DNA from 3 places in the Aerococcus sp. Group 1 genome. Region 2 is predicted to be linked to each of the others. Evidence: predicted binding sites of a transcription regulator. Region 2 holds the regulator's gene; each other region holds the start of a gene.
What was found. Region 2 encodes LexA, which represses DNA repair genes until DNA is damaged. Its sites were predicted from a motif close to CNAACANNTGTTNG; they were not measured.
Positions count from the first base shown of each region.

Region 1: the regulator LexA is predicted to act here: its motif matches at 7,488-7,501, upstream of HMPREF9243_RS03615 (Y-family DNA polymerase).
Region 3: the regulator LexA is predicted to act here: its motif matches at 3,053-3,066, upstream of uvrA (excinuclease ABC subunit UvrA).

Region 1 is NC_015278.1:766,117-777,059, reverse strand. Features, by position in the region: gene HMPREF9243_RS09810 (accessory Sec-dependent serine-rich glycoprotein adhesin) at 1-2,869, opposite strand, end outside; gene HMPREF9243_RS03630 (M20 family metallopeptidase) at 3,251-4,465, opposite strand; gene HMPREF9243_RS03625 (MetQ/NlpA family ABC transporter substrate-binding protein) at 4,526-5,365, opposite strand; T-box leader at 5,420-5,682, opposite strand; gene HMPREF9243_RS03620 (LPXTG cell wall anchor domain-containing protein) at 5,714-6,046, opposite strand; gene HMPREF9243_RS03615 (Y-family DNA polymerase) at 6,144-7,433, opposite strand; gene HMPREF9243_RS03610 (NADPH-dependent FMN reductase) at 7,659-8,210, shown strand; gene HMPREF9243_RS03605 (DUF975 family protein) at 8,425-9,297, shown strand; gene HMPREF9243_RS03600 (threonine/serine exporter family protein) at 9,452-10,216, shown strand; gene HMPREF9243_RS03595 (threonine/serine exporter family protein) at 10,231-10,737, shown strand; gene pdxT (pyridoxal 5'-phosphate synthase glutaminase subunit PdxT) at 10,810-10,943, opposite strand, start outside.
Region 2 is NC_015278.1:1,074,439-1,085,381, reverse strand. Features, by position in the region: gene HMPREF9243_RS05020 (universal stress protein) at 138-566, shown strand; gene HMPREF9243_RS05015 (universal stress protein) at 582-1,016, shown strand; gene nth (endonuclease III) at 1,104-1,751, shown strand; gene HMPREF9243_RS10280 (5-formyltetrahydrofolate cyclo-ligase) at 1,788-2,342, shown strand; gene HMPREF9243_RS05000 (aminoacyl-tRNA deacylase) at 2,308-2,766, opposite strand; gene HMPREF9243_RS04995 (NAD(P)H-hydrate dehydratase) at 2,759-3,616, opposite strand; gene gdhA (NADP-specific glutamate dehydrogenase) at 3,714-5,060, opposite strand; gene HMPREF9243_RS04985 (ComE operon protein 2) at 5,180-5,692, opposite strand; gene HMPREF9243_RS04980 (pyridoxamine 5'-phosphate oxidase family protein) at 6,089-6,511, opposite strand; gene HMPREF9243_RS04975 (NFACT family protein) at 6,652-8,307, shown strand; gene lexA (transcriptional repressor LexA) at 8,457-9,068, shown strand; gene HMPREF9243_RS04965 (adenine phosphoribosyltransferase) at 9,153-9,668, opposite strand; gene HMPREF9243_RS04960 (single-stranded-DNA-specific exonuclease C-terminal domain-containing protein) at 9,665-10,195, opposite strand; gene recJ (single-stranded-DNA-specific exonuclease RecJ) at 10,195-10,943, opposite strand, start outside.
Region 3 is NC_015278.1:322,000-332,007, forward strand. Features, by position in the region: gene HMPREF9243_RS01535 (hypothetical protein) at 1-459, opposite strand, end outside; one part of gene HMPREF9243_RS10185 (IS3 family transposase) at 536-1,046, shown strand; one part of gene HMPREF9243_RS10185 (IS3 family transposase) at 1,046-1,962, shown strand; gene HMPREF9243_RS01550 (hypothetical protein) at 2,129-2,707, opposite strand; gene uvrA (excinuclease ABC subunit UvrA) at 3,116-5,956, shown strand; gene HMPREF9243_RS01560 (exonuclease SbcCD subunit D) at 6,093-7,259, shown strand; gene HMPREF9243_RS01565 (AAA family ATPase) at 7,283-10,008, shown strand, end outside.

The DNA of each region.
Region 1 (10,943 bases), 310 kb from region 2:
GATGACCGATAATTGGTGCTTCGCCTGCCTTCATGGCTAACTTAGCCGCAGACTCATCCCAATAGAGAATCTCCCCATCGATTAAATCAGATCTTTTGACGCCATGGTTAGTTGGTTTAGCGAAGCGGATTTCAATCTTATCCCCTTGTCTAGCCACAGCCTCCTGATCAGTCGTCATCTTAACCCGGTCGATGCCATGGTCATTTTCGATGATCATCGCTGAATGCACTGAGATTGCAGTCATTTCAGGCTGTTGGTTATTAATGGTTGGGTAGAGCTTCTTCAGGTTATCAGAATCGATATTTAAAGTCGTTAAAGTAAATTGTTGACCTGACATTTCCGTCGAAATATTATCGATAAAGCCTTGGGTACCCTTATTAGCATAAATTATTTGACCGGTTTCATCATTATAGTCAAATTCATTCGGTGCATAGATCACATAAGCCATATCACCAACCACATTGACTTGATTGCGGGTAAAGCCGGTTCTAACATTATTTGGATTAACCGCTCCCTTCATTCCTGATGTAACGGAAGGTTCGACATAACCAATGTACCCATAGTCATCTTCCTTCAAAACATCTAAAAGTTCTTTATCGAAGGCTAGACGGTAAGCAATGGATTGGCCGTTGAGTTTCTCATTTCGGTTATCCGTATCTTTCTTATGGAACTGACTCGCCACATAGAGTTTGTTCTCAGATGGATTATAGGAAACTGTATTTTGACTAGAAACAAAGTCTGGTGCCTGGTCAACAGATGAAATAACTTGTAGGTAAGGGTTGAGCCCTGACTTAAGATTAGTCGAAGTCGTCTTAGGTATGGTGACAGACTGGGTATAAGAACCATAGCCGGTTAAACTCATATTGGAATCATTAGTACCACCCATGTACTTAGTATAGACATTCCCATTAGCGTCTAAGAGACGAGACTGGATAGTCGTATCAATCGTATCCAATTCTTCTCTCGTTACATTGTCACGCAGGTAAAGACGGATTGGTGACCGTTTTGTTTCAGTCCCTTTATCAAGGCGATTCAAGACTATAATTTTATCATTAGCCTGGCTACCATTGATAAAACGATAAACATTCCCATTCCGGTCCTCATAATAGGACTTGGTCCAATCAATCCGTTTTTGGAGGTCATCGGAAATTCTTAAGTTTAGGCGATTCCAAACATAGGCTGACCTAGGAGTAAAGGTGTACATCATATCGATAACTTGGTCGCCATCGGCTGTCTCATGGAAGCCCTTGTACTTCAACTGTTGGACGCTCAAAGGCTCTGAAGGGTTATTAATGACTCTAAGCTGTTGACCTGGTTCCAATTCCCAACGAGTTGAGTTCTGACCCTTGATGGAGTCTTCATTCCAGTTAGGTTCTAGATAATACTTCTTACCCGTATCGATATCTTCGAAGTATCTTCTCCCATCCCGATCAGTCTTAGGAACTAAAATAGTATCCGCGCTTGCTGAATCATTTAAGTCAGTAATAATCTTATCAACTTCAGCTGTCGATTGAGCAGCATCAATCTTAGCTTGTACAGCTGCCACATGGGCTGGATCTGCATCGGTTGCTTGAGAGTTATTGGCCTGAGCCCGTGCGTCTAAGATTGCTTGGGCACTGGTCTTAGCAGATGACTTCGCTGAATTGAGTTGAGCTTCTTTTTGCGCTCTTTCTTCAGCACTTTCTTCTGGAGCTAGCTGACTGTTAGGGTACTTGGCCTGGGCCTCTGCTACAACAGCGCCAATTTCTTCAATGGTGTTGGCAGCGTCAATTCGAGACTTGTAGGAAGCTAAGTCGCTAGCTGCCCCATCGTTATGAGCTAAGGCTTTCTCTAGGTCTTCCTTGACCTGGGCCTTGTTGCCGGAGAGATGGCTTACAGCCGCATAGTAACCGGTTTTACTACGGTCATCTTCTTGAGTGGTCGAACGTTCTAGGCCTGTTTGTAAATCGCTTGCTTGACGGTCAACTTCGGCTTTTGTTTTACCTTGGTTTAAGCTACCTGCACCAGCTAATTCAGCGGCATCACTGGTGGTTCTAGCCACAAAATTGTTTACTGGAACCTCTGGTAGGTCGACGCCGTTCACTTCATAAGTGTTTTCAGAAGAAGTAGCACTTCTTAGACCACCATCATTTTGAACAGCTGGAACATTTTCAATAGCTGCTTTATTTTCATTAGCTACTCGTGGAGCGTTTTGGCTGCGAGAAGCAGATTCATCGTCAGCTACCTTACCTTCATGGTCAGCAACACTTTCAGAACCTTGACTGGTATCCGATTCAGATTCACTAGCACTGGTGGAAGCTGACTCAGAGACGCTGGTGGAAGCTGATTCTGAACTCGATACAGAGGATGATTCGGAGGCAGACTGAGACTCAGAAACGCTGAGGGATTCAGATTCACTGATAGAAATGGATTCGCTAATGGACGCCGATTCACTGGCACTAATTGAAGCGGATGCACTTTGGTCAATGTGTTCTGAAGCTTCCTGCGTTAATTCGCTTTCTTGGACGCTTTCAGTGGTTGATTCTGCTGCTTTTAAGGCTGCTGAATCCGTATTGACTAAGGTTTCTTTTTCGAGGACTTTCTCTTTAGGTAATTCATCCGCGTTAACTTGTGGTGTGGTCAAGGCTGCCCCACCTGCTAAGGCCCCTAAAGCAGTTAATCCTTTAAACAAATACTCCTTTTTATCTGTTGAAGCATTTTCTTCAACTTGGGAGGATTCAATATGTTCTATTACGGGTGACTTACCGAAGAAACGTAGTAAACCAAATTGTGAAAGACAGGATTTGACCCAGGACTTTCCGGCTTTATACATCTTCACTCTTGTTTTACGTTCGGTTTCTAGATAATCCCCATGCCTAAATTTTCTCATAAGCAACTCCTTCTTAATAACGATTAATAGACATAGTTAGGCAAAAAAATATAACAAAAATCCTGAGGATATAAGGCCTCAAGGTACATTATTTAGTTAGGATTATCTCATATTTTTTAAAAAATAAAGCAAATTTAAGGTTTTATATCGTTTAATATATTATATTTCATTAAAAAGTACATTATTCCAAAATATTGTTTTTATACGCCTGAAATGGTAATTGCTGACCACAAACAGAATAAGCAATCAAGTATTATTCTTTTGCCTATTCCTGTAACAAAAGCCAACATTGCCTTTCACGAAAAAAAGCCTTACCCTAAAGGTAAGGCCTTAGTAGATCGCTTTTTATTTAGTGTTAACTTATTTGTAGTGTCGACTAGCCTAATTCCCTTTAGCTAGGGCGGCTTGGTGGTCAGCTTTAATTTGGGCTAATTTGTCTGGATCGAGAATCAGATCCAAGCCAGTTAAGGCTAATAAGCTGGCAGCTATCCGGATGGAGTCCAGACCCTTAGCTGACTTGGCTGCTGCTACTAATTCTGTTGAGTGACCAGGCACCGGTTCTTCCGAAATGGCTAAGAAGGGTTGGATAGTGGGCACCACATAGGAAATATTGCCTACATCAGAGGACCCGTGGGCTTGGCTATCGGCTTCTTTGACCGAATCCAGGTCTAGGCCAACTTCCTCGGCATGGCTGAAGAAGACTTCGTCAAAGGATGGGGTAATAATCATATCATCGACCTTGTTTTGGAAGAGACCAAATTTCAATTCAGCACCTGTGGCATGGGCAGCTCCTTCAGCAATTTTCTTGACCTTCTCCCTAACTTGATCCAGGGTGTGGCGGTTATAGGCACGAATATAGAAACGTCCCCGGCAATAATCAGGAATCACATTGGCCGCTTTACCACCATCGAGAATCACCCCGTGGATGCTGACGTCATCATGGAGGTGGAGACGCAAGGCATCGATCCCATTGAAGGTGAGAATGAGCGGTTCTAAGGCTGAAATCCCGTCTTCTGGGTTAGCCGTCGCATGGGCCGACTTGCCAAAGAACTCAATATCGACAGGGTCATTGGCATAGAGGTGGCCACTGGGGCTGGTTTCCCCTCCAGGGTGGACACAGAGGGCTGCGTCAACATCATCCAAGAAGCCTTCACGGACAAAGCTCTCCTTAGCTGAGCCATTTTCGCCCCCTTCTTCACCAGGAGTCCCGTAGACACGGATTTCGCCACCTACCTGATCAATCACTTGTTTTAGGGCCGCTGCTGCCAGAATGGAATAATTACCAAAGAGATTGTGACCACAGCCGTGACCTATATCCGGCAAGGCGTCAAATTCAGCCAAGTAAACCAGGGTGGGACCTTCATTTTCACTTTGATAGCGGGCATCAAAACCGGTGGGATGACCGGCGACATCTTTTTTCACAGTGAAGCCTTCTTTTTCCAGCTGGTCGGTTAAAATTTCTTGGGCATAGTATTCATGGTTACTGGTTTCGGGGTTAGCGTGGATTTTTAGGGCGTTGTCTTGGTAAGTGACTAAGTTTTCCTTGACATAATTCTTAATGCTTTCTTGGAGCGCCTTTTTATCACTTGTACTCATTTCACATGCTTCCTCTCTATTTTCTGACTCACTTGCTCGGTCTAATTCCTAGCCAAGGACCTAGTTGCGGCCAAATAGTTCCCAAGCGGCAACGTTAGCGCCATTAGATTTTTCCTTAATGACCTGTTCGGTTTCATCGGTTTGGTAGGTATCGATAATCTTCTTATAGGTAGGGTTGTCCTTATCTTCTTGGCGAGCAACCACGATGTTGACATAAGGTTTAGACCGTTCATCGACTGGTTCACTGAAGATAGCGTCTTGGGGTTCTAAACCGGCATCCACTGCATAACCACTATTGATTAAGGCAATATCCACATCATTTAAGGTCCGTGGGGTTTGAGCAGCATCCATTTCTTCAATCTTTAGGTTTTTAGGATTGGAAGTAATGTCATCTACCGTTGGGGTTATTCCAGCTGCGTCATCAACCTCAATAAGGCCAGCAGATTCCAAGAGGATAATGGCCCGTCCCCCATTGGTCACGTCATTAGGAATGGAAACGGTGGCTCCGTCCTGTAATTCCGACAGGTCCTTAATCTTATGAGAGTAGATCCCTAGGGGCGCCACGACGGTGTTTCCAATCGATACTAAATCAGTGCCGAATTGTTCATTGAATTTATCTAAGAAAACTTGGTGTTGGAAGGCATTGAGGTCGATTTCCCCCTCTTCTAAGGCCTTGTTAGGTTGGTTATAGTCAGAGAATTTAACGTATTCAAGATCGATCCCTTCATCCTTGAGACGTTCTTGGACGGTATCCCAGTCACGGGTGTCATCCCCAACCACACCGAGTTTGACTGTGGTTTCCTTATTAGCATCACCCTCGCCGCTACTATTGGCTCCGCAACCGGCCAAGGCGAAGAGACTTACTGCGCTGGTTACTAATGCTTTTTGCCATTTCTTCATGATAAAACCTCCTAATATTTTCCATAAAAAAGCCCCCTACTATTCACTTGAATAGTAAAGGACGACGCATCGTGTTACCACCTTTTGTTCAGAGTACTACTGTTAATAAGTATAGTAGTAGCTACTCCCTCGACCTAGCCATAGGCGATAATGCCTAGACTAGCGCTCTTTCTATCGACCGAGCCCAGCCGACCTTGTCTACTTATTGACAAGATACCCTCAAAGGCCATCTTCAGCGCCTTTCACTTGGTTCCTCTCACCAAACGGAACCTCTCTTCAAAGTGTTTAACACTTACTCTCCCTATCAATGGGTGTGTCTTATGCTTAATTAACTATGCCCTTAGTCTATCACCAGAGCTCAAGATTTCGCAAGTGTTCGGCTGATACCGGTTTATCATCACTAGTGTTCGTTTTTACCGATACCTCTTCAATAGAACTGTGGACTAGACTGGTGTAGCTATTTTTGTTTTTCCGGTTGCGGAAGAAGAAAAATCCGCCCACAAGTAGTAAGATAACCCCAACGATTAGGGCAGTTCTGGTCACTTGGGCCCCAGTTTGCGGCAGGCTTTGGCTGTAATAAGTCGCTGCTTCTACCTGGCTTCCCCCAGCTAAGAAGAAAAAGACCACTGCTGTGAAGACATTCGCTAGAAATGCTTTTGTCCGATTGAAATCTTTTTGCATAAGAATCTTCCTTTCTCTAATTTCCTATGCCTATTATAGCAAAAACCAGGCCCAGACCAAATCCATATCTCATTGACTGGCTTTTCCTCCATGGAATTTAAGCCTGGTGACCACCGATCAACTTATTCCGCTCCAGACCGGTTGCCCCGTCAACTAAGCTATTGGCATAGAAGAGAGAACTGGGCCCATAGTGGTCATGAATTTTTTGCATGGTGTCATAGAGGCGTTCCTTCTGGAGAGTCCGTTCCGGATCTTCAAAGAGACTGAGCTGGATGCCCACTTTTTCTTGGAATTTACTGGCGCTGAGGGCAATTTGACGGATAGGTTGGCCATCCTCATAGTAGAGGCGGAAGATTTCCGTCCAGACGTGGTTAAGGTCTTCGGGCCGGTCAGTGGGGTCAATGGGCACTTGATGGCGAAAGCCACGGTCAAGGACCTCATGAGAGTAACCGATGGATAGAGAGACCTGGCCCGCTAACAAATGGTGCTGGCGTAAACGGGCCGCAATGTCACTGCCCATCTCGCGAATAATGATGGCCACTTGGTAGGGGTCGGTATAGTCGCGCTGGAGGATCTGACTTTTACCAAAGGAGCGTGAGGAAGGCACATACTTCTCACGGATAATACTGTGGTCAATCCCATTGGCGTGTTCCAGGAGCTCCACACCAATAATGCCTAAGCGCTTCTGCAGGAGATAAACATCGGCATGGGCCAATTCTTCTACCGTATAAATACCTAAGCGGTTCAAACGCCGCTCCAAACCCTTGGCTATCCCCCAGAAATCCCTGAGCGGCTCAATCTTCCAAACCGTTTCCGGAATCGAGTCATAGGACCAGTAGTCAATATAAGGCGGAGAATGCTTGGCTGAATTATCCAAGCACAATTTAGCTAGGAGGGGGTTGTCCCCCATTCCAACTGTGGCAGTAATTCCAAAGGCCTGGTAGACATCGGCTTGAATCCGGCGAGCAATGTCTTCATTACTACCAAATAACTTGTGACTATAGGAAACATCCAGAAAACTCTCATCAATACTATAGATATGGAGGTCTTCAGGGGCAACGTAATTCAAGAAGATCTCATTAATGTCCAAATTAATTTCAATATAGCGGCTCATATTGGGAGGAACAATTTGAATGTTGTGATGGCGGGGAAATTCAAAGAGCCGGGACCCGGTTTTCAAACCATATTTGGCCTTAACCGCAGGGCTAGCGGCTAGAACCAATCCACCATCGGCTTCTGCCCGCGACATGACAACTAACTCTGCTGTCAGGGGGTCGAGTTGCCGAGCCACACATTCGACGCTGGCAAAAAAAGACTTCATGTCGATACACATGACGTCATGTTTGGGCTCCTGGCTATAATCAAATGCATAGTCAAAACGTTTCATAAGCATTATCCTCTACTTTTTTAGTGGTCTACTGGACAACTTTTCTTAATTTTACGAACATACGTTCTATTTGTCAAGAGCATTCCCTTGGTTTTAAGCGAACTTTTATACTTACAAAAAGTAATTACTTTTTGTGAGCATATAATTTGTTATTTAGGCCACTCGCTTTTAAACTAAGTATTGTAAGTTAAAAATAGAAAGAAAAATGAAAGAGGAGATTTTATAATGACTAAATATGGTGTTGTTTTAGGTTCAATCCGTAAAAACTCATTCTCAGAAGCTATTGCCAAAGGGATCGTCAAAGGCTTACCTGAAGATGCAGAAGTTACCTTCATCGAAACCGCTGACCTGCCTCTCTATAGCCAAGACTATGATGAAGCGCCAGAACAACCTAAGGAATACACACGTTTCCGTGAAGAAGTAAAAGCTCAAGACGCCATTATCTTCGTTACTCCAGAACATAACCGTTCTGTACCAGCTAGCTTGAAGAATGCCATTGACTTAGGTTCTCGTCCATACGGCTCTAGTGTTTGGGAAGGGAAACCAGCTCTTGTGGCTTCTCAATCTCCAGCTGGAATTGGTGGCGCGATTGCTAACCACACCCTCCGTCAATCCTTAGTCTTCTTAGACATGCCAGTGATGCAACAACCTGAATTATACATTGGTAACTCAGCTAACTTCATCGGTGACAATGGTGAAATTACTGCCGAAGATACCCAAGAATTCTTAGCTAATGCGGGTAAAGCTTTCGCTGAATTCGCTGCAAAATTTGTTTAAGCCTAAACTTTAACCTGATAAAATACCGACATCGGGCCGTGACCATATGAAAGTCACGGCCTTTTTTATGGCTCACTTTTCATAAAGTAGTCAATCGATTCGCCATTTTATGACTTGAAGCACTTTATATTTTTCATTTTTAAATAATCCCTGCTGTGGTATCCTAGACTTAAGAAAAACTATTACTCGTTTAAACTCAGGAAAGGAGTTTATTATGGAAAAATTAGCGCTCCCCAATCGAGCGATCCGTCAAGCAGAAAAGGAAATTACCCCCATCAGTCTCAAGCCTTTACTGGCTGACTTTGCTATCATCCTTATTCTTAGCGCCGTGGTCTCATCGATCACTGACTTTACGCTTGCCCGCTTCCAGTCTTCAGGGAATTCTATTGAATTAGTCAACACCCTGATTTCTACCCTAGTCTTCGCCCTATTGAGTTATGGCATGACCTGGGGCCTGGTCGATGCAGCGAAAACCCACACCCCCTACCAGGCTTTGAGTATCTTCCGGCCCTTTAAGAAGAATTTCTGGCATAATACCTGGACCAGCCTCCTATCGCAGATAGTCAATATTGTTGTGATTTGGCTAATGTCCCTATTGGCAGCCTTCGCCTTGGTTATTATCGCCGCTTTAGTCTTGGGCTCGGAAGATGCTTGGCTCTTAGTGGTCCTGGTTGGTGGCGGACTTTTGATCGCTTTAATTGCTTATTGGGTCAATATTAGTTTAGCTATGACCCCTATTTTGTTAAAGGAAGAGCCAGACAGGGGCGCCTTCCAAGTCATCAAAAATAGCTGGCGGCTCATGAGAGGCAACCGCTGGAGATATTTCTGCTTGATGCTTAGCTATAAATGGATCGCTTATTTGCTTATCTTCATCTCTATAGTTGTGGCTATTGGAGTAACTGTCGCCACCAACCGGATAAACGTGGCTGGATTAGGTTTCTTGGGCTTTGTTCTCTTCTTTGCTGTCGCCCTCTTCATCGTGTTCGTTTCTGTTTACTATGGACTGCGTTCGAAAGTAGCCGCTGCAGTCTTCTACCAAGCCCGGCTCGAACAAGAACGCGGTATTATCGAAGGCCAATTTAACTAAGATTAAAAAATTTAAAATAAATGATTAAGAGTGACTCACTAATCAGTGGGTCACTTTTTTGTGCGTGCGATTGTTTAAATAGGACTGGCTAAAGTCTTTCTATGCTAGAATGAAAGTAAGTAGCTGGCACAAATTATCCAGGAAGGAGATTACTATGGTAGCCATCATCGAAGAACAAAACCACTTACTTTTATCCACTTGTTTACTGGCCGGTAATATCATGATGGAATCGGGTTCCGAATCCTACCGGGTCGAAGATACTATGCAACGGATCGCCCAAAACAGCCACCGTTTCGATACCGCCTCCTATGTCACCAACACGGCCGTCTTTATGAGCTTAAATAAGCACTCAGACATGCAAATGGTCCTAGTCAAAAAGACCTCCACCGACTTAGCCAAAATTGATGACACCAACCAACTTTCCCGCTCTTACGCTGAAGGAAAACTTAACCTGGAAGAACTCTACCAGGCCTTACAAGCCGTAGATAAACAGGAAAAGACCTTCCCCTTTAGTGTGCAATTATTGGCTGCGGGAGCTGCTAGTGCTGCCTTTATGCTAATGATTGACTCAACCAACTACTGGGATATTGGTTTTGCCTTTGCCATTGCGATCATCGGCTTTGCTATTTCTGAATACTGCAAGGTAAAATTTGAAATTACCTTCCTCAGTGACTTTTTTGCGACTACCGTCATCGGATTTTTAGCCCTGTCCCTAAACCGCCTAGGCCTGGTCAATAACCTGGACTCCTTGATCACGGGCTGTATCATGCCTCTCCTTCCTGGACTGGCCATTACTGGTGCCCTCCGTGACCTCTTTGCCCGCCAGTTAATTTCGGGCATGGTCCAAGCAGTTAACGCCATCTTAATTGCCATTGTGCTGGGTGTTGGTATTGCCCTCACCCTGCAATGGTTAGGTTAGAAAGGAGTTCAGCCATGTTTACCATTATTGAACAATTTGTCCTCTCCTTTTTCGGGACGGTCGCCTTTTCCACCATTATTAACGTCCCTAAGCGGGCTTTGATTTATTGTGGCTTAACGGGAGCCAGTGGTTGGATGACCTACTACTTTTTTATGTCCTGGTTTGGGGACTTAATCGTCGCTAACTTCATGGCCGCTATCGTTATCGGGATCATCTATATTTACCTCTCGCGCAAGCTGCGCTTACCGGTGATTATTTTGAATACTCCCGCTATTCTGCCCTTGGTTCCTGGTAATGCGGCCTATCTCTTTATCCGCTATGCCGTAGAAGGCAATTATCAGTTAAGTGTCTCCTACCTGATGGACGTTTTCAAGGTTTCCGGAGCCATTGTTTTTGGTTTTATGTTTGTTAACCTGGCTGAACAACAAATTCGCCGTCAACGCCAGGACCGGGCCCGCCGGCGTTTAAAGAAAAAAGCGGCCAAAGAAAAGGCCGAAAAAATGAAAATGGCTAAGTCTTAGTTCTTCGATTAAATCGCTAGTCATCAAAAAAATCAGTGCCACTGTGAGCACTGATTTTTTTACTTCATGGAATTATTTTGTGGCTGCTTGCTTAAAGTCTTCCACTTTTTGAAGAAAGTACTGGTGGATACGGTAATCCTGGGTAAGCTCGGGATGAAAGGCTAGACCAATTTGATTTTCATATTCAACTCCAACCACCTTACCAT
Region 2 (10,943 bases):
ATAAACCTGTTAAATATCTTACCATGGAAAATTTACTCCTACTAGTCAAAGTTAGAGCCTCAGGCTATTATTGATTATAAGTGGTTAGATTGCTAAAATAATAATAAAGAAAACGTTTATATAAGGGAGGAATATTTATGTCAATAAAAAGAAAAATTTTAGTTGCTGTCGACGACTCTGACCAAGCTCGCGATGCTTTTGTTGAAGCGGCCACTATCGCCAAAGCTAAAGAGGCCAATTTGTACCTGGTATCTGTTATCGATGAAGATATCTTATCTAACCGTGAAGAAAGTGATTATTCTCACAGTCTCGTTGGGCAACGGCAAGAGTTACTCAATAATTACCGTCAACTTGCCAAGGATCAATTTGACTTTGACCAAGTCAATGCTGAGGTCTTTGTAGGCGAGCCTAAGCGACAAATCATTCACCTTTTAAAAGAAGATCCTGCCTTTGAATTGATTGTTGTTGGGGCAACTGGGAAAAACGCTAGAGAACGTCTCTTTATGGGCTCCGTTTCTCAATTTGTTGTCCGTCACTCCCCCGTTTCGGTGCTCATTGTACGCTAGTAAGGAAGGTTAATTATGCCAGAGAAAAGTATTCAAAAAATAATGGTACCTATTGATGGTTCTGAGCCCGCCAAGGCTGCCTTTGAACAAGCCCTTGAATATGCTCATATTTATCAAGCTAAACTCTATATTTTTAGTGTAGCTGCTGATTTCTTACGCTATGATTTTGATGACTTTAATTTAAAAGCCCATGATCATGAATTATGCGCCTACCAAGAATTATTAAAGAATTACCAAAAAGAAGCTCAAGCGGCCGGAATTACAGATGTCACCATTGAAGCCCGCCCTGGAGATCCTAGAAAAGAAATTCTTGACTTTGCCGAAGAACATGAAATTGATTTAATTATGATGGGTTCGACTGGTAAAGGCGTAATCGATCGTTTACTCATTGGATCTGTTTCTGAGTATATTATGATCCATGCGGCCTGTGATGTTTTCATTGCTAAATAATTCCTGCTTAATAAAAAAGAAGCTGGCCACCCTGCCAACTTCTTTTTTAGTCAGACTTGACTTGATTTAATAGAAAAGGTGTTTTTATTGCTTTTAACTGATTCAGAAACTTTATCCGTTCTGAAAGAAATTATGGTCCTCTTTCCCGACGCTGGCCCTAGCTTAAACTTCAATTCTGTTTACCAATTACTCATCGCTGTGATGCTCAGTGCTCAATCCACCGATAAAAAGGTTAATGAAGTGACCCCTGATCTTTTCAAAGCTTTTCCTACGCCCAAACACTTGGCCAAGGCCAGCCCTCTGGATATTGAACCCTTTATCAACAAACTAGGCCTTTATCATAGTAAGGCGCGTTATTTGCATGCAATGGGCCAACAATTAATTGACAAGTACAGTGGCCAAGTTCCCAGTCAACGTAAAGATTTAGAAAGTCTGAATGGTGTGGGGAGAAAAACAGCCAGTGTCGTCCTCAGTCTAGGCTTTGATCAGCCAGCCTTTGCTGTCGATACCCACATTAGTCGCATAGCAAAACATCATCACTTTGTCGATCCAAATGCTACGGTAAGAGAAGTGGAAAAACGAATTACTAAGGTCCTGCCTGCTAGTGAATGGAAGGATGCCCACCATGCTTTAATTGCCTTTGGCAGGACGATTTGTACTGCCCGTAACCCTCAATGCTATCGTTACCCGCAATTACTTCCCCACCAAGAAAAGGAGACAAAGCGAAATGACTGATGAAATCGATAAAGCAAAAGCTAGTCTACGCAAAAAATAAAATGCAAACGTCAAGCCCTTCCTCAGTCTTATTATCACTGGGCAAATGAAATCATTAGCCATCAATTAGTCAACTTTTCGATTTTTTATCAAGCTAAGTGTATATTTCTTTTTTCCAGTCTGCCCTTTGAATTTAATACCCAAAAACTGATTAATTTTTGTTTTAAGCAAGGAATTCAAATTGTTCTTCCCCGAGTTCAGGGAAAGTCACTAGATTTGCACTATATTGATGAATCGACCACTTATCAAAAAAGTAGATATGGTATTTTGGAGCCTCAAGCTAATAGTCCCCAAGCTGACATTAGTATGGTTGATCTTATCATATTACCCTGCTTAAGTTGTAACCGCCAGGGTCAACGTTTAGGTTACGGTGGAGGCTATTATGACCGCCTCTTGGCTGATTTTAAAGGAATAACTATTATTCCTTACTTTGATAAACTAATGACCTCAGATATTCCTTGCAAAGACTATGACATAAAAGCAGATTACATTATAAGTGAAAGTGGTATCTTTTCGACTAACGAATCAAATGATCGACCTTTCCCTGAGTGACTTCTATTAGAGCCTTAGGATCCAGTCCGATTTGTTTGCCCCGTTCACCGGCACTGACAAATATTTTCTCTTCCTCAAGACAAGAGTCATTGTACCAGGTACGATATTTTTTCTTCATGCCTAAAGGCGAACAACCGCCCCGTACATAGCCGGTGAGATCCAATAGTTCCTTGACATGGACTAATTCAACTCGCTTACTATTAATCACACGGGCACATTGCTTAAGGTCAAGTTCTTGGTCAAGCGGTATCACAAATACAATGATTTCATGGTCATGGCTCCTGGCAACCAAGGTCTTGTAGGACGATTTCCCTGCTTGTGGTTGAAAACTACCATCTCTATATGGAATGATGGCTTCTTCGTAAGGAATCTTGGCCTGGTCTAAGAGGCGCATGGCATTGGTTTTTTTGTGCTTTTTACTCACGTTCTGCCTCCATCTCTTTCATAACTCTGGGTAAGAGATCAGCGATTTGACTAGGGCGAACAATATATTGATCTTGGTAAATGCGGTCTGCAATATAACTATGGAGAAAGGCCGCTGCCTTCAAAGCGGCTTCATGATCTGTATATTGGCCCATAAAGCCACAAACCATCCCAGTCAAGGTATCACCCATTCCACCAATTGCCATACCAGGATTGCCGATAGCTAATTGATAAAAGTTTGAATGGTCAGCAAAATATAAACGGCTAGGTGCTCCTTTAAGAACCAAATTCAGTTGATATTGGTTAACGAATGATTGAATGCCTTCATTATCATGATAGGAAATTTCACCATGCGATAAGCGATCCCACTCCCCATAATGTGGAGTCAAAACGAGATATTTTGCCTGGGATAATTGGTCTAAGCCTTGGTCTTTTTGACTGAGAATAGAAATCGCATCGGCATCAATAACCAATATTTTTTCAGCAATAACTTGTTTAATAAGTAACATAATCTGGTTAAAGCGTGAATGGTCGCGACCAAATCCTGGCCCGATGCCGATCACATCAGCCTTTTCAATGGCCTTCTTCAAGCTGTCTTGCCGACGCCAATCACTAACCATCACTTCAGGTATAACGCTATGGATGGCAGGCCGGTTTACTGGATCGGTAAAGACAGTCGTCAGTCCTGCTCCACTATTGACACAGGCCATCGCGGCCATCTGAATTGCACCACCCATGGACTGATTGCCTCCGATCAGAACAACATTGCCGTAGTCACCCTTATATGAATTGGCTTGGCGCTTGGGAAAATGTTGAATAATTTCAGATTTATCAATTTCAACTTTCTCCATTTGCTCATCCCTTTCTCTTTGCCCAGTATAATTTGATTACGAAAAAGAGCGATTTTAATCATCGCTCTTTTTCAACAATATACTCTTTTTAAAAGGATTAAACAAGTCCTTGAGATAACATCGCTTGAGCAACTTTACTAAAACCAGCAATGTTTGCTCCTGCAATTAAGTTATAAGGGTCATTGGTGTATTTTTCAGCGGCTGAAGTCGCTTGTTGATAGATATTGTCCATGATATCTTTTAATTTTTGGTCGACTTCTTCAAAGGTCCAAGATAATCTTTGACTATTTTGAGACATTTCTAAGGCTGATACGGCCACCCCACCTGCATTAGCTGCTTTAGCTGGGCCGACAAATACACCGGCTTCAAGAAGGGTATCTGTTGCAGCTTTATCTAAAGGCATATTGGCACCTTCAGAAACATATTTAACCCCATTCTTAACGGCTTGTTCAGCACCCGGTTTTTTCAGTTCATTTTGAGTAGCACATGGCATCGCCACATCAACATCAATAGCGTGTTCCCAAACGACACCTTCATAATAAGTAGCACTTGGTCGTTCTTCAGCGTACACCTTGATCCGTTCACGTCTATTTTCCTTGACGTCTTTTAGTAAATCAATATCGATGCCTTCTTCATCGACGACGTAACCATTGGAGTCAGAGACTGTAAGGACAGTAGCGCCAAGTTCTTGAGCCTTTTCAGCAGCATAAATAGCCACATTACCAGCCCCAGAGATCATAATCCGTTTACCTTCAATTGCTTCTCCCTTGGCAGCTAACATATTATTCAAGAAGTAAACTGCCCCATAACCAGTGGCTTGGGTACGAGCGAGTGAACCTCCATAAGTTAAAGGTTTTCCGGTAATCACACCATTTTGGAAACCATTTAGACGTTTATATTGGCCGTATAAGTAGCCAACTTCACGGGCACCCACACCAATATCCCCTGCTGGAACATCCATATCAGGGCCAATATATTTTTGTAATTCGGTCATAAAGCTTTGACAAAAGCGCATGATTTCTTGGTCAGATTTCCCCTTAGGATCAAAGTCAGAACCGCCCTTACCTCCGCCAATAGGTAAGCCGGTTAAGCTGTTTTTAAAGATTTGTTCAAAACCTAAGAATTTTAAAATACTCTTATTGACAGTTGGATGGAAACGTAGGCCACCTTTGTATGGACCAATTGCTGAATTAAATTGAACCCGAAAAGCGGTGTTAACTCGAGCCTTGCCTTGATCATCCATCCAAGGCACTCTAAACTCAATGATACGTTCTGGAATAGCTAAAATTTGTAATAGGTTAGCCTCAATATATTCGGGATGTTCTTCAAAAACAGGTTCAACACTATCTACAAATTCATGAAGAACTTGTAAAAATTCTGGTTCCTGTTCATACTTCTTATCCCACAATTGACGTGTTTCTTGAAGATATTCTTTTGCGTTCATATTACATTCACACTTTCTATTGAGTATAGATATATACTGATAAAACCTATTCCTATGGAGAACGATTAAATCATATGAAGATTATAGCAGATAATGAATTAGATGTCAGACAATTCTGATTATGAAAACGAATTCTTTTCTTTACTCTGTTTTTCCTTCTCACAATTGAGTAAATTTTGTTGGTGAAGTTGATGGAAGAAGTCATCTTCTAACTGTCTCTTCCAGACCGTTACTCCGGTTTTTTGGTAGAGTTCCAGGGCGTAAGGATGATTATGGTAATCATAGAGATAAGAAACTTTTTTTATCCCAGCTTGAATAATTTGCTTGGTACAAGGCAAGCAAGGAAAGTGTGTTACATAGATTTCAGCGCCCTCAGTAGAAACTCCAAATTTAGCACACTGAATAATCGCATTCATTTCAGCATGGATCGTACGCACACAATGCCCATCTTCCAAATAACATCCCCCTTCACTACAATGGGTTTCTCCACTGACAGACCCATTGTAACCCCCAGCGATAACACGATTATCTCTAACGATCACAGCCCCTACCATCAAACGGTCACAAGTGCTCCGCATCGATAAAACCAAGGCTTGTGATAAAAAATACTGATCCCAAGGTATACGCTTCATGACTATCCCCCTAATTATTGATACCCTCATTATACCAAAGCTTAGAGCCGTGAAAAGAAATGTAAACGTTAAATATTAATTTATCCTTCTTGTAAAATAACTATAAAAAGTAAATAAAAACCCTCCTAACTACTCGAAGTATAGTTTGGAGGGCTTGCTTTACATAGCTATATTTCTTTTTGACACTTAGCTTAAAAGGAATTACTCAGTATAAGTAGTCATTGGGTGATTATATTATAGGTAAAAGAAAGCGCTAGAACTCTGAAGAAAGCTTATAGCGCAAAATATAATCTAAATTCAATCAATCTTATTTGGTGTAATTTTCCACATTTTTTATAAAAATAATAACCAATAAAAAGGACTGTGATAGGTCACAGCCCTTTAGAACGTTCTTAATTATTCACCAAAAGAAAATTCTTCCTTAACGTGGTTTTGAAGGTGTTGGTATGAACCTTCTCCTTTATATAATTGGAAGGCTTGAACGGTTGAACGTTCTTCTTCATCAGGATAAACATCTTGTACAAATGGGTTGTCTTTCAAGATTGCTTCAAGATGTTCTTTACCAATTTCACGAACAGTACCTTGTAAACGAATTACTTCTATACCATCCTCTTTTAACATACCAGTAATGGCAATCTTAGGATTATTGGTTAATTGTTTATAAAAGTTAGTGGTAGGAGCTGTCATGAAGAATACCCCGTGTTCATTCGCTACCCCAACATTAGCGTAACGTGCATCTGCTTCTCCGTCTTCATTTACGGTTGAGAAAACACAAGCCCCAATATTTTCAAGAACATTCATATAATCTTTTAATTCCATATAATCATTCCTTTCTCATTACTTTATCATCATTATAGCATAATTAGGTTATAAACGAAAAGATAAGGCTTACAATCAAGGTTTTTAGCAATTTCTGGGCTTCTTTGCTATAATGATAAGCTAGGAAAGTAGGTGATTCCATGTCTTATGATGGACTATTCATTCATGGACTTATACAAGAATTAAACGCTTGCTTGGCCGGGGGAAGAATCTCAAAGGTGCAACAGCCCTACGACCAAGAAATTCTTCTTACCGTTCGGTCAAATCGCAAAAATTATAAATTATTGCTCGCTGTGACACCCCAAGCCCCCCGTGTTCAGCTAACTAATCACCAATACAGTGTGCCGGATACCCCACCCAATTTTTGTATGTTTTTACGTAAACATATTGATGGAGGAAAGATTATCGATTTCAGTCAATATGAAAACGACCGCATAATTATTATCAGTATTGAAAGCAAAAATGAATTGGGGATTAGTGAACCCTATAAACTCATTATTGAAGTCATGGGTAGACGCAGTAATATCCTAGTTCTTAATCAGGATGGTAAAATTGCCGACCTCATCACCAAAATAGACATTAGCCAAAACCGTTTCCGTACCCTCCTACCAGGAGCTACTTACCATTTGCCTCCTCAAGGGGATAAGGTCAATCCGTTTACTATCAACCCCAATGAATATAAGCTTAAGGCTGATGCTAAAGAGATACAGAAAACCTTTATGGGATTTGGCAAAGATAGCGCGGCAGAATTAGCCCAGAGACTGACTGAATCCCAAAATAAAGGTACGACTTTTACTGCCTTTCTCAATGATTTTAATCAACCAAAGCCAACCCTAAGTCAAAATGACGGTCAGGTCATTGCAACTGCCTTCCCCTATTATACTCTAGGCGGAATGCAAACTAGTTACGAATCCTTTTCCCAGCTCCTCGATGACTACTATGAAAAGAAAGCCCTCTTTTCTCGGGTCAACCAGGTGAGTGAACAAATTAGCCAGGTTGTTGCTCAACGGATTAAGCATAACCACCGTAAATTAGCTAATCTTAAGCAAGATATGGAAAAAAGTAAACAGGCTGAAGACTATCAAATAAAAGGTGAAATTTTGACCACTTACCTCTTTCAAGTGGAAAAGGGAATGACTAGTGTCCAATTACCTAACTATTACGCTAATAATAAGCTCATCGATATCGCACTGGATCCTTTACTAGAACCTTCCCAAAATGCCCAAAAATATTTCCAACGTTATCGCAAACTAAATACAGCAAAACAGCATATTAAGGAACAAAGCCAAATTGCCCAGGCAGAATTAGATTATTTAGAAAGCGTTAAAGATCAAATTGAAATTGCTGAACCCAATGAATTAGAAGATATTCGTCAAGAACTTATCCGTGAAGGCTATATTAAACAACAAAAACATAATCACCATAAGCGCAAGAAACCTTTAAAACCGAGACAGTATCAAACAAGTTTAGGAAACACTATCCTTGTTGGCCGTAATAATACGCAAAATGATGAACTAACCACAAGACGGGCTAAGAAAAACCACTACTGGTTTCACGTTAAAGATATTCCAGGCAGCCATGTGATATTAGAAACTGACCAACCTAGTGATGAGGAAATCATCGAAGCAGCAACATATGCCGCCTATTTTTCTAAATACCGGCAGGCCAACAATGTCCCCGTAGATTATACACAGGTCAAGCATGTTAAAAAAACTAATGGCGCTAAACCTGGCCTTGTTAATTACTTTGAGCAAAAAACAGTCTTCGTAAGTCCTGATGCCCATTTACTTGCTTAATCAAGCAAAAGAAACGAACGCACGTTTGCACAAAATTTCGAGCTATGCTACAATAAAAGCACGAATTAGAATCGCTTGATCCATTTTTATAGTAGATAAAAATGAAATGACTCGGATAATATATATATGGAAAGTTTCGGTGAAACAATATGAAAGAAAGACCCTTACAAGTCTTACAATGCATTTATGATAGTGTAAAAAATCAGGGCTATCCCCCTACGGTTAGAGAAATATGTGACCAAGTAGGGTTAGCATCAACCTCAACTGTTCACGGCCATCTTAATCGCTTGGAAGCAGGTGGTTATTTATTCAAAGATTCTACCAAACCCAGAGCCTTGGAAATTACCCATAAAGGTTTAAAGATGTTAGGCGTGGACCAACCCGGTATTCCTATTATCGGTACGGTTACTGCTGGACAGCCTATTGATGCCTATGAAGACGTTGACGGCTATTTCCCCACCCCACCAAGTCTTAATAGTCAAGATGGCGAATATTTCATGTTGCAAATTCGCGGAGAAAGTATGATCGAAACAGGTATCCTTGATGGTGACTATGTCATTGTTCGCCAACAAAGTTCGGCATCTAATGGTGATATTGTTATTGCTATGACAGATGATGACGAAGCTACCTGTAAACGTTTCTTCAAAGAAAACGGTCACTTCCGCCTCCAACCTGAGAATGCTAGTTTAGAGCCAATAATTCTTGATGACGTCACCATATTAGGTAAAGTCGTTAGCCTTTACCGTGAACATACTTTTTAAAGCAAAAACCGCTCTCTAAGTCCGTGTAACTGACTTAGAGAGCGGTTTTATTTGGATTATAAGCTTTATAGTATCTGGATACCATTAGTCATAATTAATGAGGGCCAAAATATCTAAATCATTGATTAGTTGACGGCCTTTTAGGTTTTCTAATTCAATAATAAAGGCAGCGCCAACGACTTCCCCACCAAGTTCTTCAACTAATTTTTTAGTGCCACGAATGGTCCCTCCAGTGGCCAAGAGATCATCAACAATGAGGACTTTTTGCCCAGGTTGAATAGCATCTTTATGAATTTCAATAGTATTGCTTCCATATTCTAAATCATATTCAATGCTGACTTTTTCACGAGGTAATTTATTCTTTTTTCGGGCAGGAACGAAGCCCTTGTTTAAAGCATAAGCTACTGGACAGCCAACGATAAAGCCCCTAGCCTCTGGACCTATGATCACATCTGCTGATTTTTCACGAGCAAAATCTGCAATTTTATCAACTGTATATTGAAAAGCCTCAGGGTCCTGGAGTAAAGGCGTAATATCTCTAAATATAATGCCTTCCTCAGGGAAATTAGGTATATCCTTAATGTAGTCTTTTAAGTTCATAAATTATCCTCCTGGAAAAAATACCGTGTTAAATTATCAATGGTTTCATTTAAAAGAAAGTTTTCTTTTTCGATTTGCTTTGCCCAATTTTTTAGGCTGGTTGACTCTTTTAAATCGATCTTATTCTGACCTGGTCGAATACGATAAATCTGGCCATCTTGTTCTAAAAGCTCTGCTTCAACTAAAACTTTTAGCAATAAGTTAAGAAGAGGGAGCGGTAGCTTTAAATACCTAGCCAAGTCTGCCTTTTTCTCGGTCAAATCAAGTTCTTTATAGAAAATGAAATAACGATAAAGCAGAGCAAATTGATCGCGATTGGGCATACCAATTTTTCTTGCTGATATCGGACTATATGAAAACAGATAGATCGTTTCTATATTCTCATTATGAACGAAGTCTCTTAGCTTTTGCAAATTTTTTGGTAGTTCAAAAATAACTAACTGGCTATAATGTTCCCTGCTCTGCTTCAAGTCTTCTTCCCCTATTAAACAAGATTGACTAGGAATCTGCTCCTTATATTGAGCGATTAAGGACTTGCTTTCAAAATAATAATAACTTTGGGAAAGGGAAAAAATAAGGTCAGGATTTTTTCTCTCCGCCAGTCAACGATTATTTTTTGGTCGCTAGCCATATCGAGTAAAATGGCTTGTGGTCGACTTTTTCCCTGCCAGGTATTAATTGATGCTTCGACAACCAAATCAACACTTTGACCAGTCTGTAAATAATTAGCCAAATTCCCCTTCTGAAAGCCGATAACTTCTAGCTGTTTATTTTCCTTAGTCAAAGAAAATTTTAAGGTGTTCTTATCTTTTCCTAATTGCTGTGGCGTTGAGATCGATTCATTTTCGATTAAAAATATAGGCTTGGGATTAGCTGTACCAAATGGTTTTAAGCGATTAAGCTCCTGAATATTTTCTAAGGTCAATTGATCGGCAGTAATCTTGGCGTCAATTGTTAAAGGAATCTTCCCTTGTAATCGCTCTTTGAAGGGCTCAACTGCTTGATAGATTGCCGCTTTCCAAGCTTCAAATTGGTCTTCAGCAATGGTCATACCAGCTGCCATGGCGTGTCCCCCGCTCTTAGGGGCATATTCCTTTGCAGCTTGGAGAAGCTTGAAGAGGTTGATTCCTGCAACTGAACGACCTGAACCCTTATATTCTGCCTTCTCAGCATTATAATTTAAAATGATACTAGGCCGCTGATAGCGCTCTACCAGTCGACTAGCCACAATACCTAGAACCCCCTCATGCCAATTGGAATGAGATAAAATGATAA
Region 3 (10,008 bases), 750 kb from region 2:
ACATTGAGCGATGAGGTCTTTACCGCTTTCTAATGCCTGTCTGGCTTGGTCCCAATCCTTATCGCGGACGATTGCTAAGAGGGCACGGATGCGGTAATTGCTGGCGGTTGGCTGTTTTAACCGCTTTCTAAAGGTCTTATTGTCCAGGATAGCCTCGATGCTGGTTTGGACATCGGTAAATTTTACTTGTCCTGTGACTACCTCCATGAGTAGAGTCCCTAGGTAAAGTTCATCGATAGCGACTTGATGGATGGGAATGGCTTGGTCCTTTTCTTGGCAAAGTTGCTTGAGGAATGAGGAGGCCACTTCAAATTGTCCGCTTTCATAGAGACCATGGGCCTTTACCAAGGCATTACTGGTATTGGTGATGTGATCGCGACTAAGTGGCAGTGTAAAAGGATAGTCAGCCGCCAATTGATGGTAGGGGGTTCCTTGATTCAGTTGCTCTTGCAGTTTCATCGCTCGAAAAAGCTCACTTGGAGTGTAGTGACCCCCAAAAGTTGGACTAAGAATTCAACTTTTGGGGGTTATTTTTATGTCTAAATATTCATTAGAATTTAAACTGAATTTAGTAGGAGACTATATTGCGAAAAAAGGAAGTTATCGAACCTTAGCTAATAAAGCAGGAATAGATCCTTCTATTTTACGAAGGTGGGTTAATAACTATTATGAATTTGGTGTAGATGGTTTAAAGAAAAGGCGGACTCAACAGGTTTATACTGTTGAATTCAAATTAAATGCGATAGAATTGTATGAAAGTACGGAAATGAGTTATCGCGAATTGGCCAATTCATTAAACATGAATAATCCAAGTCTAATCGCTAATTGGCGAAGAGCTTATCATGAAAGAGGACTCGATGGCCTTTCCGCGAGGAAAGGAAGGCCACCTAAAGTGTCTAAAAAGAAATCACAAATCAATCAAATAAAGGATAGCAGCGAAACCAATCAGTTAAGTGAAGCAAAAATAAAGGAACTTGAACAACGGATTACGGATTTAGAAATTGAGAACAAATTTTTAAAAGGATTGAGGAGACGTGTGGCTCAAAGAGTCAAGCGAGAAAAGAAGAAATAGTGACCGAAATCACACGTCTCCATGATGAAAAATATGCTTTAAAAGATATTCTTAGCGTTTTAAAGTTTCCTAAATCGACCTACTTTTATTGGAAAAATAAAGATGAGGAAATTGATAAGGATGCCGATTTAAAAGAGGAAATGAAAGACATCAGAGAAACCCATAAGGATTATGGTTATCGAAGAATGCGAGCTGAACTGCTTTCCCGTGGTTATAAGGTCAGTAAAAACAAAGTTCAACGCCTAATGAAAATTATGGGGATACAGGTCACTAGCTATACTAGAAAGACAAGAAAATATAATTCCTACAAAGGAACGATTGGAGAGATAGCGCCAAATCGTATCAACCGGCGGTTTGATTCGACCATTCCTTATCAAAAAATAACAACAGACACAACAGAATTTAAATACTACTATGCCGATGATTCTGGGAATTATCAAACTGGAAAACTCTATTTAGATCCTTACATGGATCTATTTAATCGAGAAATTATTTCTTTTAAGATAACACATCAGCCTAATGGACAAAGCATGTTGGAGGGGCTACAAGCTGCCATTGAAGCAAGTAAATTATGTCCATACAGAAGAACCTTTCATTCTGATCAGGGCTGGGCCTATCAAATGAAAAGTTACACCCGGCTCTTGAAGGATCACCGAATTTTTCAAAGTATGTCTCGTAAAGGAAATTGCTTAGATAATTCGCCAATGGAGAATTTCTTTAGTCTACTAAAACAAGAAGTCTACTATGGTCGGACTTATCATTCCTTTGAAGAATTAGCACAAGCGATTGAAGATTTTATAATCTATTACAATGGTGAAAGAATCAAAGAAAAATTAGATTTTAGGAGTCCTATAGAATTTCGTCTTCATCACGCTTCTTTCGCCGCTTAATGATTACACATAAACTTTAAACTTATCAAGAGCCGCTACGCTCTTCCTCTTGACAAGTTTAAATTTCTGAGTAAATGTGTCGGCAAGAAATAAGCAAGAACTGTAAGCAACAAAAAAGAGCTGGCCAAAGGCCAACTCACTATATATAAAGTCCAACTTATTGGGGTCACCATAGAGCCTTGGGGTCTTTTAATAATTGCCAAACATGGGCCCCATCGCTATAGGGAATGGTTGGCAAAAGATTTACCAGGCCAAGCAGCCAGGCGGTCGCTCCGCCGATCAATAGGCCAAGATTCCAGGGCCGAGAGCTAGTGTAGGCCCATACAATCAGTAGAGCGCCGAGGATAAAGTTCATGGCCACCCCACCTAGCAGATAGAGGATGTAGGCCGGTCTACTGCCTGGACGACTAGATTGACCCGGGACCATCAGGGCTTGGCCACCGATACCATCTACATACTCACGGCCATGTTGCCAACCCTCAGGGGACCGATACCAAACATGCGAGCCCAGACGAAAAAGAATCAAGTCCATGCCGACCAGCCAGCCGGCTAGGACATGGCCGCCTTCATGCAAGACAATCTGAAGCAAGAAGCTACAGGCTAACACCCAGATAATGACTGCTATATCAAGCAGGCTGATGTCAGCAAAATGGCTTAATATACCGTTACTAGCCAGCCAGTAACCTAAAAAGAAACCTCCAATAACAATAGCCATAAAAAGCAAGAATTTACCTATTTTACTCATTAACATCCTCCTTTAAGAAAATCTCCCTTAGTTGTTTTGAATAGACAAGGGCCTCGGCTAAAATTTATAACCAGTATAGCAATAAAAGCTTGGCATCACACGAGTTTTAAGTCAAGAAATTTCCCGCTAAAGGAAGAAATCCTGCCTCATCCAGAGCAGGAGGGAGGCGCTTTTACTTCTTACTTATAAGAGGCTTCATTCGCCTCATCCTATCGGCTGATCTTAGTCCTATCGCTTTAATTCTCGGTCAGGGCTGGTTATAATGAAAGGTGCACCTGGCCTAGACGAGCGGCGGTTGAGTGAGCTTTTCTAGGTCTCAGACTGAATCTATGGTAAACTATTCAACGAACACCTGTTTGTATAAAAGAAGTGAGCCAAAAGCCGAGTGATTAAGTGGCTTTTAGCTCAATGAAGGAAGTGACCGATTTGAAAGAAGAAATTGTCGTGCGTGGGGCACGATCTCATAACTTGAAAGATATTAATGTGACTATTCCCCGCAATAAAATGGTGGTGATCACGGGATTATCAGGGTCAGGTAAGTCCTCCCTGGCCTTCGACACCCTCTATGCGGAAGGTCAGCGCCGGTATGTGGAATCCCTGTCGGCTTTCGCCCGCCAATTCCTGGGCAATATTAAGAAGGCGGATGTGGATTCCATTGATGGCTTGAGTCCAGCCATTTCCATTGACCAAAAGACTACCAACCGCAACCCGCGTTCAACCGTGGGGACCATCACTGAAGTCAATGATTATCTCCGTCTCCTCTTCGCCCGGGTGGGACATCCCATTTGTCCGAATGATGGTACCCCCATCCAAAGCCAGTCCATCGACCAGATGATTGACCGGGTCAAGGGCCTGGAAGAACGGACCCGGATCCAAATCCTGGCGCCCATCGTTTATGGTAAGAAGGGCCAACACAAGAAGCTCTTGGAAAAGGTCCAACAACAAGGCTATGTCCGCGTCCGTATTGACGGGGAAATGTATGATGTGGAAGACCTGCCTGAATTAAACAAGAATAAGAAACATGATATTGATGTAGTCATTGACCGCTTAGTCATTAAGGAAGGCATTCGGGCACGTTTGGCCGATTCCTTGGAAACTGCCCTGCGTCTGACGGAAGGCTATGCCTTGGTGGATATTATTGGTGGGGAAGAAATCCTCTTCTCTGAACACTATGCCTGCCCCCTCTGTGGCTTTACGGTGGGGGAATTGGAACCCCGTCTCTTTTCCTTCAACGCCCCCTTTGGCCGCTGTCCGGAATGTGACGGAATCGGCTCCAAGATGAAGGTGGATGAAGATATCGTGGTGCCCGACCGGACCAAGTCGCTAGAGGAGGGGGCCTTAGTCCCTTGGTATAACAAGGCTTCCGGCTATTATCCAGCTCTCTTAGACCAAGCCTGCCAGGCTTTTGATATTCCTCAAGACAAGCCTTTTGAAGAACTCAGTGAAGACCAACAAAACCTGCTCCTCTACGGGTCAGGCGACCAGACCTTCCATTTTAACTATCAAAATGAGTTTGGTAATGTCACCGACAAGGACATGGCCTTTGAAGGGGTGGCGAATAATGTTGAGCGCCGCTACCACAATTCCTCCTCCAATATGATCCGGGAAAGCATGCGCCAATACATGGCGGAACTGCCTTGCCCTAAATGTCACGGCAAACGGCTCAATGAGCAGGCTTTGGCGGTTAAGGTGGCTGGCTTGGATATTGCTGAGGTGACGGAAAAAGCCATTGGCCAAGTGATTGCTTTCTTTAAGGATTTAGACTTAGAAGACCAAGATGAAAAAATTGCCCGGCCTATTATGGAAGAACTTCATGCCCGACTAGGTTTCTTGGATGAAGTGGGCTTGGATTATTTGACCCTGGACCGTAATGCTGGCTCCTTGTCAGGCGGGGAGGCCCAACGGATTCGCCTGGCCACTCAAATTGGGTCCAACCTATCCGGAATTATGTATGTACTCGACGAACCCTCCATTGGTCTCCACCAACGCGATAATGACCGCTTGATCCGGTCTTTGAAGCGGATGCGGGACCTAGGGAACACTTTGATCGTGGTGGAACACGATGAGGATACTATGCGCCAGGCTGACTATTTAATTGATATGGGGCCAGGTGCCGGTGCCCATGGGGGAGAAGTGGTTTCCGCCGGGACACCTGATCAAGTGGCCCAAGATCCTGATTCCCTGACCGGCCAATACTTATCCGGTAAAAAAGCCATTGAAGTGCCTAAAGAACGCCGGAAGACCGACAAGGGTTGGTTGGAAGTCAAGGGCGCCGCGGTCAACAACCTAAAAGGCGTTGACGTCAAGTTCCCGCTGGGCTGCTTTAACCTGATTACTGGGGTATCCGGTTCAGGAAAGTCCAGCCTGGTTAATGAAGTGGTCAAGAAGTACTTACTCCGCCACCTCAACCGGGCCCAAGTGGTGCCTGGAAAGGTGAAAGCCATTGAGGGCTATGAGTCGCTGGACAAGGTCATCGATATCGACCAAAGTCCCATTGGTCGGACGCCACGGTCTAACCCAGCCACCTATACCAGCGTCTTTGACGACATCCGCGACCTCTTTGCCCAAACTAATGAGGCCAAGTTACGGGGCTACAAGAAGGGCCGCTTTTCCTTTAATGTTAAGGGTGGCCGTTGTGAAGCCTGCAAGGGCGACGGGATTGTCAAGGTAGAGATGAACTTCTTGCCGGATATTTATGTGCCTTGTGAAGTCTGCAAGGGGACCCGCTACAATGCCGAGACTCTGGAAGTCCACTACAAGGGCAAAAATATTGCTGAGGTCTTAGACATGAGGGTGGACGAGGCCTTGGAATTCTTCCAATCCATTCCGAAGATCCATCGCAAGCTCCAAGCCATTGCTGATGTAGGACTGGGTTATGTGGCCTTGGGTCAACCAGCGCCCTCCCTGTCTGGTGGGGAAGCCCAACGGATGAAACTGGCCAGTGAACTGCAAAGGGTGGCTAGTGGCAATACCATCTATATCTTGGACGAACCGACCACTGGGCTTCACAGCCACGACATTAAGCGCTTGATCGGCGTCCTCCAACGTTTGGTCGATGAAGGCAATACCGTCCTTGTCATCGAGCACAATTTGGATGTGATTAAGACCGCTGACTATATTGTCGACTTGGGACCAGAAGGCGGAGACGGCGGTGGAACCATTGTCGCCACCGGAACCCCGGAAAAAGTGGCTAAGAATAAGAAATCTTATACTGGACAATATCTCAAGCCACTATTAAATAAAAAATAATTAACATTTATGTTTAAACGAGCTCTCCAAGTGGAGAGCTTGGTTTTTCTTGAGAGTGTGACAAGCGGACGCTTGCTCTGCGCTTGGAGCAGGTTTTGATTAGATAGTTCGTATTTTGAAAAGAGGAGCTGACCCTATGAAAATTATCCATACTTCCGACTGGCATATTGGGAAGATTGTTAATGACCGGTCCATGTTGGCTGACCAGAAAGTGGTCCTCCACCAGCTGATTGACGAGTTCAAGGCGCTTGAGCCGGACTTGGTAATTATCGCGGGCGACTTTTACGACCGCTCGCTTCCCAGCCGCGATAGCGTCCGCTTGGCCAATGACTTGATTGACCGGATGATGGTGGAGTTAACATGCCCGGTGGCCATTATTGCTGGTAACCACGATGCTGGCGAACGGATTGCCTATGGGGCGCGGGCCTATGAACGCCAAAATGTTCATCTGGCGGGTTTGCCACAAAAACAGCCTCAAACCGTTGAATTAGACGGCGCCCGGGTCTATCTCCTTCCCTATGCCGACTACCAGGTCATCCGGGAGCTCTACCAGGATCCGACCATTGACAGCTTGGAAAAGGCCGCAGCCAAACAGGTCCAAGCCATCAAGGACCAGGAATCCTTTGATCCTGAACGCCTGAATTTGATTGTCTACCACGGCTATGTGACCTCCTCTAGCCTGGAGGAAGCTGGGGCTGACTTAGAAGAATCGGAGTCGGAGCGGCCCTTAAGTATTGGGACCACCGAATATGTGCCTAGCCGAGTCTTTCAAGACTTTGACTATGTGGCTTTGGGTCACTTGCACGGGGCTCAGCGGGTCAAGGGCGAACAGGTCCGCTATAGTGGCAGTCCGCTCAAGTACTCCAAGTCGGAAGCCCACCACCATAAGCAGTATTTGGAGGTGGATTTGACCAAGGAATCAATCCAGGTCACCAAGCATATGATCCAGCCCCAACATGATGTCTGCGTGATTAAAACGAGTTTTGACCAGGCCTTAACGGGGCAGTCGGATGACTATATTTACTTTGAACTGACTGACCAGACCCCGGTTCATGACGGGATGAATCGGCTGCGGGATAATTATCCCAATATTATGAACCTGGAATACGTGAATATTGGCCAGGTCAGCGCCCAGCTTGAGGGAAAAATCAGTAAAGATAAGCTTAGTCATCAAGTGGCTGACCCCTTAGAGCTCTTCGCCGACTTCTACCAAGAAACCCTGGGCCAGACTTTGACTGAAACGCAAAATCAGGCGGTGGAGGCGGCCTGGTTAGCGGCCCAAAAAGACCAGGAAGCTGACTAGCTGACTGAGAAAGGAAGTGGACCATGATTCCCTTACGTTTAGAAATGAATGCCTTTGGCTCTTATCGGGATCTGACCGTGATTGACTTTGACCGGGTCCGGCCCTATGGCTTGTTTATGATTTCAGGAGATACTGGGGCGGGTAAGACCACTCTATTTGACGCCATTACCTATGCCCTCTACGGGGGCGCTTCGGGGTCGAGTCGGGAAGCCAGCGAGCTCAAGTCCCGTTTTGCCACCGACTTGGACCTGGCCTATGTGCGTTTTACCTTTGACAGTGATGGCCACCACTACCAGGTCTACCGCCAACCCAAACAGACAGGCCCGGGAGCGGTGGAAGGGCGGTCCAAGGCCTATCCTTCTGAAGTTTTGGAAGTTAATGTTGACGGCAAGTTGGTGTCAGGTAAGAAAAATGAGCTAGAAACTTATCTCAAAGAGGCCATCGGTTTAGATAAGTCTCAGTTTACTCAAATCGTCATGTTGCCCCAGGGTGAGTTCAAGCGCTTGCTGGAGGCCTCAAGCCGGGACAAGGAGGAAATTTTTACCCACATCTTCCATACCGAGGCCATTAACCGTTTCCAGGACTACTTGCAAGACCAATACAGCCAGGTCAAGAGCGACTTAGACCGCCTTAAGAAAAATCATGATGCGGCCCAAGCACGCTTAAAGACTTTGCTTAGTTCAGAAGACCAAGCGCTTTTAGAAGTCCGTTTAAAAGACCAGGGGGAGGCTAAGCTAGGCCAGCTTTTGACTGACTTCTTAGCGACCAAAGAAGCAGACTTCAAACAAGCCAGCCAAGCGCTGGAAAAACTGGAAGCCCAGCGAACCCAACTTAGCCAAGTCCTAGACTACTTTGATGCTCAAGCCAACCTGGCCCAAGAAAAAGACCGCCTAGAAGCCAAGCAAAGCCAGATGGCTGATTTAAAAAGGGCCTATCAAAACTATCAGGGGTCTTTATCCTTCTACCAGGCCTTAAAAGACCAAGCCCAGGCCCAAGTAGAGGCTAAGGACCTAGACCAAAGTCAGACCCAACTTGACCAGGAAGAGAAAGACTACCAAGCCGCCCGAGCTGACTATGACAAGGACTGGACGGCGCAAAAAGAAAACTTGGAGCACTTGCCGCAAATTAAAGAAGCCATCAACCAAGTTCAAGCTGGCCTCAAGGACTGGGCCACTTATGAAAGCACCCAAAAAGAAGTTCAAACTGGTCAGGCTGAATTAGAAGACCTGGAAGCTAGCTACCAAAAGGGCCAAGACCAAGTGGCTAGTCTAGAAGAAGCCATCAGCCAAGGGCAAGCCCAAGTGGACCAATTAAGCCAGGCCATTTTTGACCCCGACAGCCTGAACCAAGAAAAAGAAGCGGTCAAAGAGTCCGGCCGTCAATTGACCGACTTAAAAGGTGGGCTCGACCAGGTCCAATCCTTTGACCAAGCCATTCAAAAAGGAGAAGCAAACTTCCTCCAGGCAGAAAAGACCTGGCAAAAAGCCAACCAGGTCTATCTGGAAGCCAAGCAGACCTATCAACGCAATCTGGCCGGGATCATGGCTCAAGACCTAAGTCCGGGCAGTCCCTGTCCAGTTTGCGGGAGCTTAGACCATCCTGACCCGGCCCAAGTCAGTGCCGACAGGTCTGCTGAAGACCTGGACCAAGGCCAAGTGGACCAGTTAGAAGCCCAGGCTCAAAAGGCTAGCCAAGCCTACCAAAAAGCCAGCGAGGCCATCAACTACCACAAGCAGAGTCGGGCCAACTTGTGCAGACAATATGGTTTTGACCCTAAAGCCACTATCACTGACTGGCAAGACCGGCTGGACCAAGCTCAAAGTGCCTATAAGCAAGCCAGTTCGACCTACCAAGAAAAATACGACAAAGACCAGGCTAATCAAAAAGCCCTGGCGGAAGAAAAGGAAAGGGTCAAAGGCCAAGAAACTCAGCTGCAAACCCTTAAGCAGGGACTTTCTAAAAGTGAAGGCCAGGTCAGCCGGCAAAAAGCTTATTTGGATCAAGTGAAAGACCGACTCAAAAAGGCTCAGGAGCTCTTAATTGGAGACTCCAAGGAGGCTTTAAACCAACAAGCTCAAGCTCTCAAGACAGAAGCAAAAGACTTGGAGGCCTTAGCGCAAAGATTAGCCCAAAGAGAGCAAGCTTTGAAAGAAAAAGCTGCCGTTTTAACCACCAAGCGGGACTACCAAGAAGCGGCGGTCAAGAAAAACCAAGCACAGTCTCAGGCCATTGCTGAGCGTTTAGCCCAAGCCCGAAGAGAATCGGAACTCAGTGATGACCAGGTCAAGGCCCTCCACCAAAGTGACCGTGACTGGCAGGCCATCAGCCAAACTCTATCTGCCTATTCTAACCAGGTCTATGCCTATAAAAAGTCGCTTGAGGCCTTAAAGGCAAATGCAAAAGACTTGGCTATTGACCAGGACCAAGCCACTTATCAAAAGGAAAAAAGCGAGCTCGACCAAAGCTATGACCAAGCCGCTAGCCAGTTAAGTCAGGAGCGGGAAGATTTAATTCGGCTCAAGGACCAAGTCGCTCTCCTGACTGACTTATGGCAGAACTACCAAGACCGCTACCAAAGCTTTGGCGACTTGAAGAAATTGTCGGATGTCGCTAACGGGAAGCTCAACAAGAGCCAGCGGATTTCCTTCCAACGCTATATTTTAGGAATTTACTTGGATTGGATCGTCGAGCGGGCCAACCAGCGTTTCTATCAAATGACCAATGGCAAGTATTACTTTAAGCGGGCGGA